4 regions of the Paenibacillus sp. FSL H7-0714 genome follow, and region 2 is predicted to be linked to each of the others. Evidence: riboswitches for the same ligand, from Rfam matches in the RefSeq annotation. Region 2 holds a riboswitch; each other region holds the start of a gene.

Region 1 (5,218 bases), 370 kb from region 2:
TATCCTATTTTTTCTATTAGATATTCTCCTCGTTATTCCCATCCATAGGTCCTCTCTTTCTTCCGGAATGTCTAACCCTATCATTTCATTAGATTAAGGAAGGAACAATGCCCCTTGTGGAATCACCTGCTGCTTCTGGCTGGAACTCTCCCACAGCAAGCGAAGATTAGCATCTCCTTCATTCTCATAATATTCAATTTGGATATCATAAAGTGTTCCGGCTGTGAGCGGGATACTTTCTTTATGAAGGGTTGCACTTTGATTTTTCCAATTATCGATGATCAGCTTTCCGTCAATCCAGACACGGACTCCATCATCAGAGGATGCCGAAATCGTATATTTTTCACTGAATTTGGGTTTGAGCTTCCCTTTCCAGCGAACAGAAAAATGATCTTCATCTATCTCCTGTGCAGGTGACCCGCCATGCCAATTAAAATCAATCTTACGATCATCGCGGATAAGTACCGCTTCTCCCTCTAAATCAGTATTGTTATAGTATTCTCCATTCAAACCCGTTGGAGTTACCGGGATTACCGGTGCTATCGAAGGGCCTCCTGTTGTGAGAACGTAATCCTCTCTCGATACTATAAACGAGTCATTCATAAAGCTTTTAATTGACTGTAGCGTATTATTTTCTGTCAGTAATTTTCCCCAGGTCATCATATAGACCCATTTATTTTGTTTCTCAGTTAATACATCCGGGTTCGGCAGCTGTCCGCTCTCCCCGATTCCGATTGGTTTACCTTCGGCCAGTGCGAGCAGATCCTCATAGTAGGACTGCTTATAATCGTTATTGTAGATATCCGCAGCCAGAACATCGAGTTTATCCGCACCGGGATAATATGCAGCATAAGGATCTGCCCATTCATTCGGCGCATTCGGATTCCACACCCACAGTAGATTATTCAGTTGATGTGTATTTACAAAACGATCATAGACAATATTCCAAAGCGCTGAAAAATTGTCCTTTTTCCCCCACCAAAACCAACCGCCGTTCATTTCATGGTAAGGTCGCCATAAGACTGGAACTCCGGCATCACGCAGCTGTCCCAAATAGCCAGCGATCTCGTCTAGATCAGAGATTAGACTCTTATACTGAGCCGTCCCAGGCGTAACATAAGCATTAAACTTCTCTTGACTGAGACTTCTGTTTACATTGGACCATTCCGGAGAAGTCCCCGGCAAACTCTGATGGAATGTCATGGCTACAATGCCACCCTCTTGATACCACTCAATTGCACTGTCTATAACAGCTTGTCGCTGTTCTGCGATCGTCCCTTTGGGTTGATTATTAATTGCCCCCAATTCATAACCATGTAGAACGGCATTTTGTCCCGATGTATTCTTCAGCTTATGAACCAGTTCATCTGGACTTTCTAGATAATCATGCTGGCCAGACAGGATTCCTTTGCCACGTAGATTCACCAAATTACTCAGCAGTTGCTTGGCTTCTTCAGAAGCTGATGGATTGCTTGGTATAGCCGGAGGAAGAGCGGAAGAAACACTCATAGCCTTCGGAAGACTCTTAACCTCTCCCCAAGGCAGCAAGGAAAAAATAATAAACACCGGTAATATAGTAAACAACAATCTGTTTTGCTTATAATATTTACGCAAATAAATCCTCCTTTCGGTAGCTGTACTGCCTCCACAGGTGCTAAATAAACATACCTGTTATCGGACAATCGTCTTCTGACCTAATGAGGACTATAGCTTAGTAGCTCTGCAATAACGCAGAGCCACTAAGGATCGACCTTTAATTTTCATCAATCAGGAGACATCCGGAAGATAAAGTGCACTTGCTGGAACTGTCTCTTTAGCTTGACTAGCACTTTCCCACATCAAGCGGACTCTCGCATCGCCTTCATTTTCGTAATACTCCACCTTGATATCATATAGCTGGCCAGCCTTCAGCGTTATATTACCCTTACGCTCAGTACCACTTTGCTTAGTCCAACTATCAATCACGGATTGCCCATTCACCCACACACGGATGCCATCATCTGAGGTAGTGTAAAATGTATATTGCTCATCATATAATGGCTTAATTTTACCGCTCCAACGTATGGAGAAACGATCAATCCCGAGGGCGGCTTCCGGCGATCCTTGCCGCCAATTGAAATCGATAATTGCATCAGTTCTAGTAAGAGCTGCTGTTCCCGATAGCTGTATGTTGTTGTAATATTCTCCTGCAAGCCCCTTCGCAAGAGGAATGGCTGCCTCACCCTCTTCTTCGGGAGGTGCCGGCGCTGGTGCAGCGCTAGGTGTCGGTGCCAGACCAGTATTTAATTTATCTCTGGTCAGGGTATAGTTGCTATTCATAAATGTTTTAATTGTATCTGCACTGTTATTCTCGTAAAGCATTTTTCCCCAGCTCATCATATACGTCCATTTACTTTGTGATTGCTGAAGCTTCTCCAGATTAGGCATTTCACCATTCTCCCCGATCGCAATCGGTTTGCCTGCGGCTAGACTCAACAAGCTGTCATAGTATTTTTGCTGGTAATCATTTTCGTATATATCTGCTGCCAGAATATCTACTTTATCAGCACCTGGATAAGTTAGCGCATAAGGATCTGACCAAACATTGGGAGCATTCGGACTCCATACCCATAACAAATTATTTAATTTATGAACGTTAACAAAACGGTCATACATAATATTCCAAAGTTTAGAAAAGTTATTTTTCTTCCCCCACCAGAACCAGTTCCCGTTCATTTCATGATAGGGTCTCCAAAGCACCGGAACATTGGCATCGCGCAAGCTTTTTAGGGGGACTGCCACCTTATCAATTTCAGCGATCAGATTGTTATATTGCTTGGTACCCGGTGTAACGTAACTATCGAACTCATTCTGACTAAGTGTTTTTTTTACATTATCCCAGTCATAAGAGGTGCCCGGCAGGTTAGCATGAAAAGTCATAGCTACGATCCCGCCCGCTTTATTCCAGTTGATGGCGCTGTTCACCACATTTTGACGCTGCCAGGCCATCGTTCCTTCTGACTGACCGCTGATCGCGCCCAGTTCATAACCGTGAAGAGCGGCATATTGTCCGCTGGTTCCCTTCAGCATATTGTTAATTTCATCTGGACTTTCTAAATAGTCATGTTGACCAGCAATAATACCTTTTCCTGAGATCGAGTAAAAATAGTTAAGCAGCTTTACGGCTTCAGGTGAGGCTCCTGGGGTAACTGGCGTTCCAGAATTTGAAGCAGCTATGACAACAGACGGCGAAATTCCAACAGTAAGCGGAAGTGCAGTCAGAAACAAGACGAGTGACAGAAATGCGCCAAATAATCGATACGTACGGTAAGCTTTCAAAATAATCTCCCTTTCGGTAGCCAGGCTGCCACTCTTTCGAAGGCCCTATAGCTTTGCGTCCCTACCTTTCGATAGGTTTGCCTTTTCAATTTAAGAGAAATAATCTCTCTTACCGTAAGTATCGACGACAATTAATGATATATTTAGTGTTTTTATGACTTTTTTTGATAATTGAGTCAATTTACCTGTTTCAAGAAATTTTGGATTGGTTAAATAGATAGGTTAGACCTATGAAATGAATTGTTGTAGTTCTATATCATTCCAGTCTAAAGTAATACGAATGTTATCTTCTTCTACTAATTCAGAACCCGTCTGTACCTCTATAAACTCGACATCCGTCAAAGCAAGGATCGCGTGCTTCGTTCCTTCCGGTATACGTACCACGTCCCCAGCCTTCACATTATGTTTTTTCTCATTCAGCACAATACTTGCTTCGCCGCTGACGATTGTCCAAATTTCACTACGCTTGCGATGTAATTGATAGCTGATATTATTCCCCTCGGATATAAAAATCCGTTTGGTCAGCACTTCATTGCCTTCATCATATTTCACATAATCAATAACTTTGTAATGGCCCCAGCGGCGTTCCTCGTACATCGGTCTTTGTTCAAAGGTCTTCAGCACTTCTTTAATCCGTGGGCTCTCAGCTTTATGGGTAACTAGAATCCCATCCGGGCTAGCCGCAATGATCAGATCCTTCGCACCAATTACCGTAATCGGAATATCCAGCTCATTAATCAAGCAAGTCCCCTCAGAATCCGCCGTTACAAAACCTTTTCCTACATGCTTGCTGCTCATTTCCTCTGTCAGCGTATTCCACGTTCCAAGATCCTTCCAGAATCCATCATACGGCTGTACTACAATATGTTCTTCTTTCTCTACCACTTCATAATCAAAGCTGATGGAAGACAATAGCTTATACTGCTTCTGCAATTCTTCATATCCTAAAGGCAACCCTTTACGCTGCAAAATATCTAACAAGTACCCTAAGCGGAAGGCAAACACTCCACAATTCCACAATGCATTTTGCTCGATGAGCTGTTCTGCTTGTATACGGTCTGGTTTCTCTTGAAAGTGACTCACCTTCATAAAACCATTTCCCCCCGCCTCTTCGGTGGTAGGAATAATATATCCGTATTTCTCTGAGGCATGTTCAGGAACAACACCCATTAGTGCCAAATTTGCTCCACTTTCCAGCATGGTCCCCTCAAGCATAGCTATGGTATCGAAAAAGGATGCTTCTACATAAGGGTCAACAGGCAATATTGCTACCGTCTCCGCTGGAGAAACACCTGCCACTGAATAAAGATAGGTAGCTGTTAAGGCGATAGCCGGAAAAGTATCCCGACGCTCCGGTTCAACGATAATCGGCACATGACTTCCCAGTTGGCTTTGTATCATTTCTACTTGGCCGCGGCCGGTAGCCAGATAAGATGATTCTGCCATCCCCGCTTCCTCCAGCTGTCTCCAGACACGTTGTACCATGGATTCTGGTTCACCTTGAGGGCTTTCAAGTACCTTTAGAAATTGCTTTGAACGTGAGTCGTTGGACAACGGCCATAACCGTTTACCTGAACCGCCTGATAGAAGTACCATTTTCATAGAATGAACCCTCCTTAATATATGGAAATGAGCATAATTGAATTGTTATCAAAACGTATAGCTTCCGCTTAGCCTTAGTTCGAGCGGATGCATTTTTAAAAAAATTTATTAGGTATGAACCACTCCAAGGGATTTTGGACTTCCGATCGCTGTTATCCTCAGATTTCCTGATTTGAACCGCCGCCAGCGGTAGAAATCCGAGGATAGCATATGCTTTCGAAGCTAGCTTTCCTACGGAAATCTTTCGGGCGAACACTCCGTTTCTACAGTTCCAAATTCCCTTTCCGTTCTTTACCTA
Region 2 (5,218 bases):
ACTCCCGGCAATAAGTATATGGCATTCGGAGTTTGACTGAGCTTGGTAATCCTTGCGGACCCCGCACCCAATCAGTGCTCTACCTCCACTACTCTTATACCGAGGCTAGCCCTAAAGCTATTTCGGGGAGAACCAGCTATCTCCGAGTTCGATTGGAATTTCTCCGCTACCCCCACCTCATCCCCGCATTTTTCAACATGCGTGGGTTCGGGCCTCCAGTGCGTGTTACCGCACCTTCACCCTGGACAGGGGTAGATCACACGGTTTCGGGTCTACGTCCACATACTAAATCGCCCTATTCAGACTCGCTTTCGCTGCGGCTCCGTCTTCTCGACTTAACCTTGCATGTTAAACGTAACTCGCCGGTTCATTCTACAAAAGGCACGCCATCACCCATTAATAGGGCTCTGACTTTTTGTAAGCACACGGTTTCAGGTTCTATTTCACTCCCCTTCCGGGGTGCTTTTCACCTTTCCCTCACGGTACTGTTTCACTATCGGTCGCCAGGTAGTATTTAGCCTTAGCAGATGGTCCTGCTGGATTCATACGGGGTTTCACGTGCCCCGCACTACTCGGGATCCGTCTCGGAGAGAACACAGTTTAGGCTACAGGGCTTTTACCTCTATCGCGGGCCTTTCCAGACCTCTTCACCTACCATATTCCTTTGTAACTCCATGTGAGACGTCCCACAACCCCTAAGAGCAAGCTCTTAGGTTTAGGCTGTTCCGCGTTCGCTCGCCGCTACTGACGGAATCACTATTGTTTTCTCTTCCTCAGGGTACTTAGATGTTTCAGTTCCCCTGGTCTGCCTCTACATCTCCTATGTGTTCAGAGATGAGTAACTGCGAATTACCACAGCTGGGTTTCCCCATTCGGACACCCCCGGATCAAAGCTTGCTTACAGCTCCCCGAGGCAGTTTCGTTGTTCGCCACGTCCTTCGTCGGCTCCTGGCGCCTAGGCATCCTCCGTGTGCTCTTATTAGCTTAACCTTGATTTTTCCTAAGAAAAATCTCACTAATAACATTTACTTGTTTACACAAGTTGCTAAAAGATGTTCTAAAACGCAAATTCGTTTCGGTATCCAGTTTTCAAGGATCAAGTTTAAAGATGAGAGCTTAAACTCTCAAAACTGAGCAACGAGTGAGTAACAGGCCTAAACCTGAGATTTGGAAGTTTAACTTCCAATTTGAATGTCTTCATTGCAGAAGACTATTCTCCATAGAAAGGAGGTGATCCAGCCGCACCTTCCGATACGGCTACCTTGTTACGACTTCACCCCAATCATCTACCCCACCTTCGGCGGCTGGCTCCCTTGCGGGTTACCCCACCGACTTCGGGTGTTGTAAACTCTCGTGGTGTGACGGGCGGTGTGTACAAGACCCGGGAACGTATTCACCGCGGCATGCTGATCCGCGATTACTAGCAATTCCGACTTCATGCAGGCGAGTTGCAGCCTGCAATCCGAACTGAGACCGGCTTTGATGGGATTGGCTTCACCTCGCGGTTTCGCTTCCCGTTGTACCGGCCATTGTAGTACGTGTGTAGCCCAGGTCATAAGGGGCATGATGATTTGACGTCATCCCCACCTTCCTCCGGTTTGTCACCGGCAGTCACTCTAGAGTGCCCAGCCTTACCTGCTGGCAACTAAAGTTAAGGGTTGCGCTCGTTGCGGGACTTAACCCAACATCTCACGACACGAGCTGACGACAACCATGCACCACCTGTCTCCTCTGTCCCGAAGGCCGCCACTATCTCTAGTGGATTCAGAGGGATGTCAAGACCTGGTAAGGTTCTTCGCGTTGCTTCGAATTAAACCACATACTCCACTGCTTGTGCGGGTCCCCGTCAATTCCTTTGAGTTTCAGTCTTGCGACCGTACTCCCCAGGCGGAGTGCTTACTGTGTTAACTTCGGCACCAAGGGTATCGAAACCCCTAACACCTAGCACTCATCGTTTACGGCGTGGACTACCAGGGTATCTAATCCTGTTTGCTCCCCACGCTTTCGCGCCTCAGCGTCAGTTACAGCCCAGAAAGTCGCCTTCGCCACTGGTGTTCCTCCACATATCTACGCATTTCACCGCTACACGTGGAATTCCACTTTCCTCTTCTGTACTCAAGTCACCCAGTTTCCAGTGCGACCTCAGGTTGAGCCCAAGGTTTAAACACCAGACTTAAATGACCGCCTGCGCGCGCTTTACGCCCAATAATTCCGGACAACGCTTGCCCCCTACGTATTACCGCGGCTGCTGGCACGTAGTTAGCCGGGGCTTTCTTCTCAGGTACCGTCACTCCGATAGCAGTTACTCTACCGGACGTTCTTCCCTGGCAACAGAGCTTTACGATCCGAAAACCTTCATCACTCACGCGGCGTTGCTCCGTCAGACTTTCGTCCATTGCGGAAGATTCCCTACTGCTGCCTCCCGTAGGAGTCTGGGCCGTGTCTCAGTCCCAGTGTGGCCGTTCACCCTCTCAGGTCGGCTACGCATCGTCGCCTTGGTGGGCCGTTACCCCACCAACTAGCTAATGCGCCGCAGGCCCATCCCTCAGTGACAGATTGCTCCGTCTTTCATTCTTTCTTCAGGAGAAAAAAGAAATTATCCGGTATTAGCTACCGTTTCCGGTAGTTATCCCAGTCTAAGGGGCAGGTTGCCTACGTGTTACTCACCCGTCCGCCGCTAAATCATTTTGAAAGCAAGCTTTCAAAATAACTCCGCTCGACTTGCATGTATTAGGCACGCCGCCAGCGTTCGTCCTGAGCCAGGATCAAACTCTCCAATTAGTATTGAAAAGAGCGATATGCTCATTTTGAAACATCTGACGAGAAAATTAATTCTCTAATTTTGGATTTCACTTTCGTGATTTCCTACTCACTCGTTGTTCAGTTTTCAAAGATCAAGTTCTCGTTGGCGCCGTTTAATGTCTCAGCAGCAACTCTTATAATATATCATGTTGTTCTCAGTAATGCAAGCTTTATTTTTCGAAAGCCGTTTATATAACTCTCTCAAACATTGCCTGTACGCTGTCTAACAACGCTTAACTATAATAACCTATCTATTCATAGAAAAGCAACCCCTAATAGAAAAATAAACAACTAGCTTAATAATTAAGCTGGTTGTTTATTTAATAGAGTTATGAATCTAGCGATGCAAATTAATAGTATTTTGCTGCAGTATACTTACTTGAAGCCTTAATAAAATCCGTATTCTTCTTACTCTTCGCTGACGATGCATCTACCGTTGTATCAATAGTAACCCATTTCCCATCCATCAACACTTCATTCCATGCATGGTATTGCGTAACGTAGCTAGTATTCCCCATCACCAATTTAGCAGGCACATCTACACTACGCAGCATTGCGGCAAAAAGAGAAGCATAGTCATAGCAGATTCCTTTTTTAGTATTCAAAGTGTTGTTAATGTTCGGAATGTAATCTGTTGTTACGTTATTAGCAAGAGAATAATCGTATTGTACATTAGCAACTACATAGTTATAGATTGCCTTAACTTTCTCTTCATCTGTTGTTTTGCCTTTTGTAAGCTCTTTTGCCTTAAGGATCGCTTTATCAGAAGGACTCCATTTCACATTCTGTACGGAGCCCAAATATACGGAATTCGAGTCACTCATGGTTACGTCTACTACTTCGGAATATAACGCTTTGTATTTATTGCCGGTTGTGTTCTCAAGAACAGAAACCTTATAAGTACCATTACCTTGTTGTAAAGGGAAGTCCTCAGCTTGTCCAGAAGCATATAAGTTATATGTATAGCTGCTGTTGTCTTTAGTGATCATGAGTTTGATTCTTTTATCTTTCGGAATATCATAGTTAATTCCAATAACACCTTGAGCCACTTTCGATGTAATCAACCAGCTTGCATCTACACTTGCGGCTTGAGCTGCGCTTACCGGAACCGCAGTAATCAGTACGAATAGCGCCACCATCATAAAATAAACCTTTTTCACGGATAAAACCCCTTTCGGTAGCTGGCTGCCATCCTTTCGGGAAGGCCCTTTAGCTTTGCGTCCCTACCTTTCGATAGGTTTGCCGTTATCGTATAAGCTCTATCTGTTCTAATTTCACTAGACAAATTAACAGAATCAGTCCAAGTAGAAATATGAATCTAAGATTCTTATATATTTTATAAAAACAAAAAAAGCCTCTTCATTCGGTAACTGGCTGCCATCCTTACGGGAAGGCCCTTTAGCTTTGCGTCCCTACCTTTCGATAGGTTTGCCGTTTATCGTGTTTAGCTTTTATAGTCTTATACTACCATATTTATCCTCGTAAACAAGAACAAAATTGCTAGATTTACTATTATTTTATAGTTATTTCTCTGTATTTGAATTCTCTTGTTATTTCTCGTCAACGATTAGGAAAGTTTGGCATGAACAATCAAACGATGTGTAGGATCTACTAGTGGGTCACACGTAATTAGAGTAAGAATTTTATCTTTGTTATTCCCGTCTAGAACAGACACATCACTAGGAAGTACAACAGAAATATCATAAACCTCGTAATTATAAGTCTGATCGCTAGTCTTCACCGTAATCGTATCCCCAATCACAACCTCATTCAATCTGTTAAACAATCTGCCCGTAGTTCTAGCTCTATGTGCAGCTATTGCGGCGTTCCCTATTTCTCCTATTGGAGTTGTTTCTTTCATATGGGCCGCGGCATGCTTCATATTCGCTTTAGTAGCCCCTTCTAATACAGGCAGCTTCAGATCGATCTTATCAATCTCAATTAATGCGATAACTTTGCCACCCACTTCAATTTCCGGTTCCGGCTTTTCTGTTTCTTGCGGCTGTGCTTGTGCATCTAAAGCTGATTCCTCCGCTAGTAGCTGAGTGACCTCGGCATATCTGCTCTTCAGATCAGGTGGTGGAGTACTTTCACTGGTGCTCAGTTCAGCCGATTCTAATAGCTTATCCTGCTGCCAGTCGTTATACCATTCGTTAGCTTTTGGATAGAGCATGATAAGGATCCCCGCCAGTATGAGCACATACGAGAATTTACGCATGATTTTCACCTCCGTAGATTGGTTCTACTGAACTTTAGAATACCCATTTACGACTTCCGAAGAAGTTAATAATCACCGTCACAAACGTTACTAATACCTTAGAGATCAACACTTGAATGCCTAGTTTGTCAGTCAACAGATGCATTAGCAACAGCGATATTCCGAGTACTACCAGATTCAGTACGATAAACTTCAGCA
Region 3 (5,218 bases), 4.3 Mb from region 2:
AAGTTATGGATGCAAGCCGTGGAATCGAAGATAAGAATCAGAATTTGAAAATTGTCATGGCACAGGTAGCCTCTTCGTCTAACGAGCTAGCTCTTGGTGCAAATGAAATATCTACGGATATCGCTGAAATGACAGAATCCATTAAAGATATTGAGAATAAAGTATCCAATTATACGAACTCAACGAAAGAAATGAACAGACGTTCAATACATACATTAGAACTAGTTGAACAAGGACGGCAGTCCGTTGATACTCAAGCTGAAGGCATGCGCAAAAACATCCAGGCTACTCAAAAAGTAGCTGATACTATCGAAGCCCTGTCTCATAATGCTCGCGGAATTACGATGATTACAAAAACCATCACAGAGATCGCTGAGCAGACCAACCTCTTATCGCTGAATGCCTCCATCGAAGCAGCACGCGCCGGAGAGCATGGTCGAGGATTTGCTGTAGTCGCACAGGAGGTTCGTAAACTTGCCGAAGAATCAACGGCTTCAACGAAGGAAGTCTTTGGCTTAGTTCGGAGCATCGAAACTGATATCAAACAAGCGATCGACAATATCGCTATCAACGAAGAAGTCGTACAGGTACAGAATGAGATGATCACTCAATCTGCTCATATCTTTGCTCAAATTGTGCAAAGTGTGCAGTATATTACCGAGCAAATCTCTTCCTTCTCTGCTGAAAGTGATCTGATGTTGGAAAGTGCCTTGAAAATCTCAAGTGCAATAGAGAATATCTCTGCAATCACACAGCAAACCGCTGCCGGCACCGAGGAAGTATCCGCCGCTATGAATGAACAAATTAATGCCCTGCAGTCTGTTGCTGAAGAAACTGAGAAAATGACACAGGCTGTGTTTAATCTACAGAAGACTATCCATATTTTCAAGTTTTAAGTCACTTGCAAAAATATATAAACAAGTCCAAAAACTCCTCCTAAGTTTTGACTTAGGGGGAGTTTTTTTATATCTATTATTTCATAGGTTGGACAAGACTTTCGTCAAAATTCGAGTTAATTTGCGAAAATATATTGACAAAGGTACTCTAGGAATATATTGTAAAGGAAAATTCTTCTTATAAATTTTAAAATTAATATTGGCAAAATCTTCGAAAGAGGATGACGCAAAACCATGGATCTACAGCCTCATTTTTAATCAGAGGCCATGACTGCCAGGTTGCAGAAAACCAAGACGACTGAACAATTGTTCAGTCTCTATGGCGATTTATGCCACCAACCTGTGCCCTAATTCAGAGCACAGGTTTTCTAATGTTTGATTTTAAAATAACAATCAACTTGTGAGGTGTATTTTTTGAAGACAGTCGCAGATTACATGTCGGAAGCACTACGGAACCTAGGTGTTACCCATTCCTTTGGTATTATTGGGAAATCCATTTGTCCTATTGTTCTTAAAATGGTAGATTACGGTATTGAATTTATTCCTGGGAGACATGAGTCCAGTTCCGGCTTCGAAGCAGCCGGGTATGCGCTTAAAACTGGAAAACTAGGTGTAGCTTTTGGTACTTCAGGTCCTGGTGGAACAAACCTATTAACTGCAGCAGCACATGCTAAGGCTAACAACCTACCTGTCCTATTTATTACTGGCCATCAATCTATTAAAGAGCTTGGAATTCCCCAATGTCAGGACTCTACTTCTTTTCTAGCTGATTTAGCTGATATGTTTAGACCTGCCACCTTATATAGCAAGCTTATTGAACGTGGAGATCACTTTAACACAATCTTTAATCATGCCATATCCATTGCTTTGAGCGGTAATCGTGGTCCAGTTCACCTTTGTATTCCCTTTGATGTACAAACGGAATTGCTAGAGGAATGTAATATTGTAATCCCTGAACGCGAATCACTGGTTAGCCATGCTAATATCGACCGTGTACTTGATGCTATAAATAACTCTAAGAATCCAATAATTATCGCGGGTAAAGGCGTTAACCGCTCAGGAGCACATAGTGAGCTAATTCAATTAGCGGAAACATTTAATATTCCTGTAGTTACATCTCCAGGTGGTAAAGGGGCTATAGCTTGGGATCATCCACTCTATCACGGTCCAATTGGAGTAGGCGGTTGTACCCATGGGGATGACTTGCTGAATCAAAGTGATCTATTTATCGTTCTCGGGTCACGTTTAAGTGATATGACTATTTGTAATCTTAAAAGGGAAAATCATCCTGCAACATTAATTCAGTTTGATAGCGATCCGACTTTTGTCGGAAAAATATTGTTCTCTAAAACGATTCCAGTGACTGGAGATCTACGGGACAATCTAGTTTACTATCTCAATAATATTGACACGAACAACATCACAAAACGCGAAGCACCGACAAATTCCGATTATACCGAAGAGCCTCCGATTTTACCAAACCTTTCACTTGCATCGGTCTTGAGTACGATGAGTGATTTGATTCCTTATAACAGCACAGTCTTTGTTGATGATGGAAGTCACGGTTTCCATGCTGCGAAATGGTACAAGGTTAAGAAACCGGGCAGTTTTGTTTTCGATGCTTACTTTGCTTGTATGGGTAATTCCATCGGAATGGCGATTGGTGCAAAGGTTGCTGCTCCAGAAGAAACGATCTTCTGCATTACAGGAGATGGCTGCTTTATGATGCTAGGCGCAGAGATTAACGCTGCTGTCTGCAAGGATATTCCTGTCATATTCATTGTTGTGAATAATAAACAGCTAGATATGGCTCTAAAAGGTATGGAAAAAACTACAGGACGTATTGACGGAACTATCTACGAAGTCCCTATGGATGCTGTGAAATTCGCAGAATCACTAGGCGCTAAGGGTTACAAATGTGAGACAGCGGAGGAGTTCGAAACAGCCATCAAGGATGCTGTTGCCATCAACCGTGTTGCCGTCATTGAACTGCTAACAGACCGTGATGAGGTCCCTCCGACTGCTCACCGTACTTTGAACCTAAATTAGGAGGTCACTTATGAAAGACAATGTAAACAGTGGTCTGAACCACTTCACGAATCTCTCTGGAGACTACGGAGCTAAAGCACTGGCTCCGATTAAAGAACATTTCCCCGATTTGGCTGAATTTATTATGGGGAATGCCTACGGCGATATTTTTCAACGCAACACAATCGAAGCTGACTGGAAGGAAATCGCAGTTATCTCTGCCCTGATTTCGATGGGTCAGTTTGATCAATTGGGTGTTCATTATGTCATGGCTCTTCGTGTGGGAGTTACTGTAGAACAACTCAAAGGTATTCTATTACACTTAGTACCCGCTATAGGGGCACCTAGAATCATCACCGCTTTTAATATTCTTCTCGAAACGATTGAAGAAATAAAGTAACTATTTTCAGTAAAATTAAAATATCGGGAGATGTTAACGTGGGACAGTTTATTTTAAAGACAGACACTACTAAAAAAGTAATCAATATTGAGCTGGAAGGAACATTTTCTGAAGAAGATGGTCTGAAATCTATCCAAGCTTATCAACAAACTATTAATCCTATCACTCCAGCTGACTATGAATTACAAATCGACTGCAGAAAGCTAAACGTAACTGCACCTGATGTTGTGCCTCTTTTGGAAGGTTGCTTCGTAATGTTTAAGAATGATGGATTTGTAAAAGTAAATCTAACCCTTGAGAATAACCCAATTCTTAAAATGCAGCTTGCTCGTCTGGGTCGTAAAGCAGGACTAGATAACATCGAGATCATTTCCACCGTTACAGCTTAATTCTTCTTATAACTAAAAAAACTATAGAGTTTTTCAGGAGGATTCATTCATATGACCGGAATTCGTATTCAAGACATTGATATCTATCATCCTAGTAATAAAGTTGGTAACGACTTTTTTATTAAGCATTTTGACGAAAAGGGTATTGATATCCGAGGTCTACTGACCACTTTAGGTCGTGATACGCGCTATAGCATTAAGAATGAGGAAGAAAATTCTCTTACGATGGCTTTTGAGGCTGCCAGTAATGTGTTGGATAAAAATGGTCTCACTGGCGCTGATATCGATCTTATTGCCTATGCAAGTCAAACTCCTGAATATATCTTTCCTACTAACTCTTTAATGATTCACCGTTTAATTAACGGCGCATCCCATACAATTTGTATAGATAGCAACGCTAACTGTGCAGGTATGACTGCTTCCGTAGAACAGGTGAGCCGTCAAATGCAAGCCAATCCTAGAATTAAACGTGCTTTGGTCATCGGATCCGATTATGTAGCACCTCATGCAGATAAGAATGATCCAGTCTATTATGCTAACTTCGGTGATGCAGCTGCGGCAGTCCTTCTTGTGCGCGATGATAATGCGGTAGGCTTCATTGATTCTGTCTATCAAACAGACACATGCGTTTACGGCAACTCCATGTTCCCGGCTGAAGGCTTGGCTAATCTGGGTAGAAAAGGCGTCGCGGCTGGAGAATTCAATGTGAAATTCATTCCATTTGATGATTCCATTTGCGTAGATGCTGCTTCTGAATCGATTCGCACGCTTCTATCTGATAACAACATAGCGCCTGAATCTATTAAAGCGGCCTGTTTCTCACAGCTTTCACTGCCTAATATCGTTGGTGTTTGTGAAAAAGTGGGTATTGATCGTGAGGTTGCGGTTTACATAGGTGATGAATTCGGATACACCTCAACCAGTAGCCCGTTTATCGCTCTACACAAAGCTATTACTACAGGAAAGATCGAACGCGGAGATAAAGTTCTGTTCTGGACAGTGGGCGCTGGATGGCAAAACGTAGCATTTGTTATTGAATATTAAGCGTCACAACCTAAAAAGCGGCAGGCCAAGGATTATCCTTAGCTTGCCGCTTTTTAGGTTGATCTGTTCTTTAGGACTCGCTGGCAAAGGATAACCCCTTTTCAGTGAGCGCACGCCGTAGTACATCAATCCCTTTTGGTCCCATCCCATGGAGCTGCAGAAGCTCTGACTCAGTGAGCATACTGATTTGGTGAATCTGTGTATACCCAGCACCATGAAGTGCTGTAAGTGCAGGCTTAGATAGTCCACTCGGTAGATCAGATTCTGTTCCATTAAACATAGACATATGCATCTCCCTGATCACTGATATCTTTCATGTTTTTCCCAGCCCATGGTACGCGCTACAGCGTCTTTCCAGGCGTTGTAACGTCGTTCACGCTCATCTATACCCATTACAGGTGAAAAGACCCTCTCAGCTTTGTTAAAGCTTTCTAGCTGCTCTCTTGTCCAGACTCCTGAGG
Region 4 (5,218 bases), 1.6 Mb from region 2:
ATGATCACCACTTAAGCTCTGAGAATAAGGAAGCTATTGCTGAGGTTACACGTCTTGGCGGTCAAATCGTATTGTGTACGGGACGCAGTCCACAGAACTCGATTCCTTTCATGGAGGAAATGGGGCTGACTGGTTACGTGCTTGGTCACAATGGAGCAGCGACGGTACGAGTGGAAGATCGAGAAGTGCTGCACCAATATGGTATGGATGCACGTGGTCTTGACCCCTATATTGACTATTGCCGTAAGCACAATATTCATTATGATGTGAATACTGCTTTTGATATGTATGTTGATAATGTAGAGAATCTGACTAAAGAAGCTAATTATATGTATGAGCACTTCCGTATTGTGCCAGCGACGCTGCCCGCATGGGAAGATTTCCGTGAACCGGTTGTTAAGTTTACTGTATTTACACAGCCAGAAATCCTTGACGAAGCTGAACGTAAATGGCGTACTTGGGCTCCTGAGTACAATATTTTGCGGAGTGGTGAATTTTTCGTTGATTTGATGCATCCCGAATCTTCTAAGGGAAACGCATTAAGAAATCTCGCTGTGAAGTTGGGAATTCCGCAAGAAGAAGTCCTCTCAATCGGTAATTATTTTAATGATATTTCTATGCTTACCTATGCGGGGATGGGCGTGGCGATGGATAATTCTCCTGTAGAGGTAAAAGCGGCAGCGAATGCTGTTACGGGTTCGAACAATGAGCATGGTGTGCGTGATGCGCTCGTTAAATATTGTTTATCCTAATAATGGAAAGCATAAGGCGGACTTGAGTCCGTTCTATGCTTTTTTTGTTATGAAGGAAATAAAAGAGATACATAACAGAATTGATTCTATCCAAAAAATAACCCGCCCTTAGGATTAACTAAAAAGGGCGGGACAATAGATTAACTTCCTGTATTAAAGTTTAATTTCCTCGTTCCGGCTAGGAGCGCTATATTTATAGATACCAGGGTTCAGTTCGATTTTTTCGTCGAAAGGAATATCTTTGTAGCTATCAATATTAGTTCCTGTAGATATCATGCCCTTAGGTGTAATTTCAGGCACCACTTCTTTGCCATTAATCCGTAACGTAGTTTGGTTAACGCTTTTGAAGTGAGGAGATTTGGATGATGATTCAACAATCAAATTTTCGCCTTCAGTATAGTACGTGAATTCAATGTCTAATCCATCGACATCAAGTGAAGTGAACTGTTTTTCTTCTTTAGGTTTGTTTATTGTGATCCAATTCTTACTGGTATCACGTTTCTCAATGACAGCATCCTTTAATATAAGTTTCATTGGAACATCGGACCAGTTGTTATACCATTCCGGAGATTCAAATTGAAATAAATGCTGGTAGCTTTCGGAATGATCTCCTTTCAAATTCCAACCCCCAGTGATTGTTTTATCACCTATAACCAACTGAGCGGTATTATAGTGGACAATTCCTTTTTTAAGCGAATCATTTTCATCTATTAGAATTTGGATATCCAAAGGGGTAACCACTAGCTGATCTAAGGTTATACCGGTCTTTTCTTGAAATTCAGGACTGTTATACAGTTTCTTAGTGTAAATCGCCTCACTTGCTTTTTGTCCATCTGCTTTAAAATCGAACTTCCATGTACCTGAAATACGTTTCGCTTCTTCAATGTAACTAAAATGAAGACTAGCTTCCTTCCAATCTGATTCAGTTATATTGAAAACCTGTTCAATAAATAAATCCGATCCTTCGTTAGGCATGATGGTTGGAATTGCCTCATTCTCTTGACCTGCAGTACTAACTACCAAATGTGGGTTACCCCGTCCTAAGTCAGATGGTGATGCAGCGACTTTGTAACGGATAATGGTTTGATTGGAAACATGTCGAACGGATTCGATTTGAATGCTTGGATATTGCTTAACTCCAGTATCGATTGTATCCCCTGCTTGATGATTAGATTGTAAGGGAATATTCTGATTACGGTAAAAAATGAGATTCCGTGCTTCAAACTTGTAGTCCTTTTTATCATCCTTTAATGTATCAGGTGTCTCATATACTCCAATGAGTTTCTGGCTTTCAGGATCGTATTCTAAATAACCGTATACCTTTGCCTTGGCACCGGATTCACTAGTCATGGTGTTTTCCTCTGTAGCAAATCCAGTATATTGGGATAGATCAGATTTAGTATCAAGTGATAACAGCATTTTCATTTTTTCTCCGTCAGTTACAACACCGTTCAAATTCATTGTTACTCCTGAACTGGAAGCTTGAAGATTATACTGTTGACCGATGCCGTTATTTAATGCATTGCTCACACTTCGCCCACCAATTTTATCCCAATTAATCGTCATACTAGCGAATACAGGAATGGCGACAAGTAAGAGGCAAGAGAAGACGATGCTGATAGGAACAACCTTTTTATTAGGCCTAGGAGTATTCTGGGAGGCATTCAGATTTCTTTGACGTTTATATGCTTCTTGTTCAATGGTAGTCCACATCAAATCATAATCCGGTCGGGGAATATGTCTATCTTTTTCAATATACAGATTCATTACTACTCAGCTCCTTTAGTTGAGTTCCACCCATTCTATTTAGTATTTTAAGTCCCTTGTTCAGTCTGGATTTTACAGTTCCTTCGGGTATGCTCATAACTTTAGAGATCTCGGGTACAGTCAATTCGTTTATAAAACGAAGGACTACTACCATTCTGATTTTGTCGGGAAGCTGACTGTATAACCCTTGTAATTCTTTTTTAGTTTCCTGTCGATCCAACCGTTTTTCTACAGGGTTTGATTCCTCAGACCTGGATAGTAAATAATTACGTACTTCTTTCATCCACCCCGTCTTACGCCTTTTAATCACACTGTGGCACTCATTCGAAGCAATTCGTAAAATCCAAGATTTCAAGTTTCTTACCTTAGACTTATCCGCTAAGATAACCTTTACAAATACCTCTTGGCAAATATCCTCTGCATCTGCCTGATTTTTCATTAAGTAGTAACAAAAATAATATACTTGTTCTTTATAGAGCTCGAAAATTTCTCGGTCACACATTTTGCTGCACCCCCTGTCTTTGCTGTTCTCATTAATAAGACTTATAAGCGTATGTAATCGTTCATTTTTCATTTTGAGTGAAGTATTTCTTCTGAGCATCATAGCGAATTTGAATGGAAGATAAGTCGTTTACAGGTAATTATAACCATGATAAAATTAGCGGTGGGACATGCGTCCGTAAGCTAATTAAAACTAATTGAATGTCCGCGTTAAAGGTAAAATCATCGAAAGATGATGACACAAAGCCATGGGTCTAAAGCCTTTCTACAGAAGGAAATGATCGCCAGGCCGCCATAGGGATGTCTTATGAAGCATAAAGGATAGCTCTAAGAATATGTAGTCTATTTTGAGCTCTTTTATTATTTCGACCTATACGGCGTTACATTATCGCAAGGGGCCGAAAGGGGAAGTACATGAACAGTTTTTTCAAAACAATAGGCACTAGTTTGGCAGTAGGTGCTTTATTGCTGTCCGGAACGATCGGATGGATGTCTAATCCTGAAGTCGTGTCTGCAGCTACCACAACAGCAGTAACCGCGGATCAAATGATTAGCAAAGTAACGGCGGCCTCTAAAGCAATAAAGAATTTTCACTTAGATGTGATCAAAAAACAGGATATTCAGAGCGGTGGGGTACGTATCAGCAACACTAACACACTGAAGCTGGATATTAATCGACTGCCGAATTTTGCTGCAGCTGGCACCGTTGATAGTAGTCTTTTAGAAACATCGTACAGTCTATATGCCAATGACAAGGAGTTTTACTATCTTGTAGACGGAAGTGAACTGATCGATGAATCTGAAGATGAAGGTTACGACGATGACGGCGAGCCAATCGATCCCGATGCACAGTATTGGATTGCACTGGAGAAGATGGAGTGGGATTCTTTTTACTCCAAAGGTCAATACGATCCTGTTTCCATGCTTGATTCGGTTAAAAATTATAAAAAATCTATGAAAGTCAGCACTGCTGGCGCACAGACTGTCCTGCAGTTCACGGTAACTGATCCGACAGCAGCTAAGGGAATAATCAAACTCTATGACCAGGAGAACCTCTGGGATGGAGAGACTGTTCAACCTAAAAGCGTAACTTGGAAATTATTCGTCAATACTAAGACCTGGCAAACGGAAAAGCTGACAGTCGATCTGAGTTATGTACTGACAAGTGACGGAGAAAAAGATACATACAACACGAAAATCGAAGCTAAATATTCCAAGAATAACAAAGGTACAACCATTGTAAAACCGGCCGAACTAGAATAATAAGGTCGATTTCATATTGAGCAAAAAGCGCTGTTCTGTAGAACAGCGCTTTTTGCTGTATTCTCTATTTTAATAACGTTTCTATTCCTTCTTTAAGATTGTTGTCGTATGTTTCAACATTCGATTCATGAGATTTCGCCGCTCTGTTTTTATGTCGGTGGCGCTTCTCTTTAATGCGTCGCGGATGGGGATGATCTCTGTAATTTTCCTGCCGCTTTTTATTCTTCGATCTACACAAGTCGGGATGTAACCTACGTTAGTTATACTCGTGTTTCCTTTTTCATCCTTCTTTATTTTAAGCGTAAGTATGATACCGCTTTGTGTATAAGGAATATTCATTAATTTAGTAGAAACAAAATTCCCCAATGAGTAAATAACGAATTGTTTTTTTCCACGAAGCGCTAACGGTTGAAGAACATGTGGGTGAGACCCCAGTATGATGTCGGCGCCATTTTTAAAGAAGAGATTGACCAGCTCTTTTTGCCTCTTGTTTGGAGTGTAACGATATTCGCTTCCGAAATGCAGATAAAGCAAGACTAGATCGACTTTCTTTTTTAAATCTCGAATCTCCCGAATGATCTTGGGCGTAGATATCCGGTTAACCAGCCATGGCTTACTCACTGGTATAGGAATTCGGTTGGTTCCTGCTGTGTAGGAGAGGATGCCAATCGTAATTCCTTTGACGTTTTTAATAAGCGTTCTCTTGGATTCTTCTAATGATTTAGCTGTTCCCGTGTGGTCGATTCCATTACGGTCCAGAACTCGTAACGTCCGAACCAGACCCGGGGCACCATAATCCATGCAATGATTGTTGGCCGTTACTAATACGTCGAATCCGGCTTCCTTAAGTGCAGGGGCCAGTTCGTCTGGACATTTGAATATCGGACCGCCTGATCGTGGGCTTTTCCGGCATTCGGGGCCACTTCCAGCAAAGG

Evidence for each region. Region 2 has a riboswitch for cyclic di-GMP ahead of NST34_RS03210 (transglutaminase-like domain-containing protein). Riboswitches for the same ligand answer to the same signal wherever they lie in the genome.
Region 1: another riboswitch for cyclic di-GMP. It lies ahead of NST34_RS04785 (glycosyl hydrolase); the one in region 2 lies ahead of NST34_RS03210 (transglutaminase-like domain-containing protein).
Region 3: another riboswitch for cyclic di-GMP. It lies ahead of NST34_RS22490 (thiamine pyrophosphate-binding protein); the one in region 2 lies ahead of NST34_RS03210 (transglutaminase-like domain-containing protein).
Region 4: another riboswitch for cyclic di-GMP. It lies ahead of NST34_RS10225 (DUF6612 family protein); the one in region 2 lies ahead of NST34_RS03210 (transglutaminase-like domain-containing protein).

What each region holds. Positions count from the first base shown of each region.
Region 1 is NZ_JBBOPT010000001.1:1,086,068-1,091,285, reverse strand. Features, by position in the region: gene NST34_RS04795 (discoidin domain-containing protein) at 1-42, opposite strand, end outside; gene NST34_RS04790 (glycosyl hydrolase) at 94-1,614, opposite strand; gene NST34_RS04785 (glycosyl hydrolase) at 1,768-3,318, opposite strand; cyclic di-GMP riboswitch class I at 3,331-3,410, opposite strand; gene NST34_RS04780 (sugar phosphate nucleotidyltransferase) at 3,547-4,920, opposite strand.
Region 2 is NZ_JBBOPT010000001.1:713,642-718,859, reverse strand. Features, by position in the region: rRNA gene NST34_RS03220 (23S ribosomal RNA) at 1-990, opposite strand, end outside; rRNA gene NST34_RS03215 (16S ribosomal RNA) at 1,224-2,781, opposite strand; gene NST34_RS03210 (transglutaminase-like domain-containing protein) at 3,153-3,962, opposite strand; cyclic di-GMP riboswitch class I at 3,976-4,056, opposite strand; cyclic di-GMP riboswitch class I at 4,165-4,245, opposite strand; gene NST34_RS03205 (class D sortase) at 4,370-5,020, opposite strand; gene NST34_RS03200 (GtrA family protein) at 5,055-5,218, opposite strand, start outside.
Region 3 is NZ_JBBOPT010000001.1:5,020,157-5,025,374, forward strand. Features, by position in the region: gene NST34_RS22485 (methyl-accepting chemotaxis protein) at 1-896, shown strand, start outside; cyclic di-GMP riboswitch class I at 1,088-1,183, shown strand; gene NST34_RS22490 (thiamine pyrophosphate-binding protein) at 1,302-2,945, shown strand; gene NST34_RS22495 (carboxymuconolactone decarboxylase family protein) at 2,956-3,324, shown strand; gene NST34_RS22500 (hypothetical protein) at 3,363-3,713, shown strand; gene NST34_RS22505 (3-oxoacyl-[acyl-carrier-protein] synthase III C-terminal domain-containing protein) at 3,765-4,757, shown strand; gene NST34_RS22510 (DNA-binding protein) at 4,828-5,043, opposite strand; gene glpK (glycerol kinase GlpK) at 5,058-5,218, opposite strand, start outside.
Region 4 is NZ_JBBOPT010000001.1:2,351,753-2,356,970, forward strand. Features, by position in the region: gene NST34_RS10210 (Cof-type HAD-IIB family hydrolase) at 1-752, shown strand, start outside; gene NST34_RS10215 (DUF4179 domain-containing protein) at 906-2,519, opposite strand; gene NST34_RS10220 (RNA polymerase sigma factor) at 2,503-3,021, opposite strand; cyclic di-GMP riboswitch class I at 3,226-3,317, shown strand; gene NST34_RS10225 (DUF6612 family protein) at 3,435-4,283, shown strand; gene NST34_RS10230 (CapA family protein) at 4,365-5,218, opposite strand, start outside.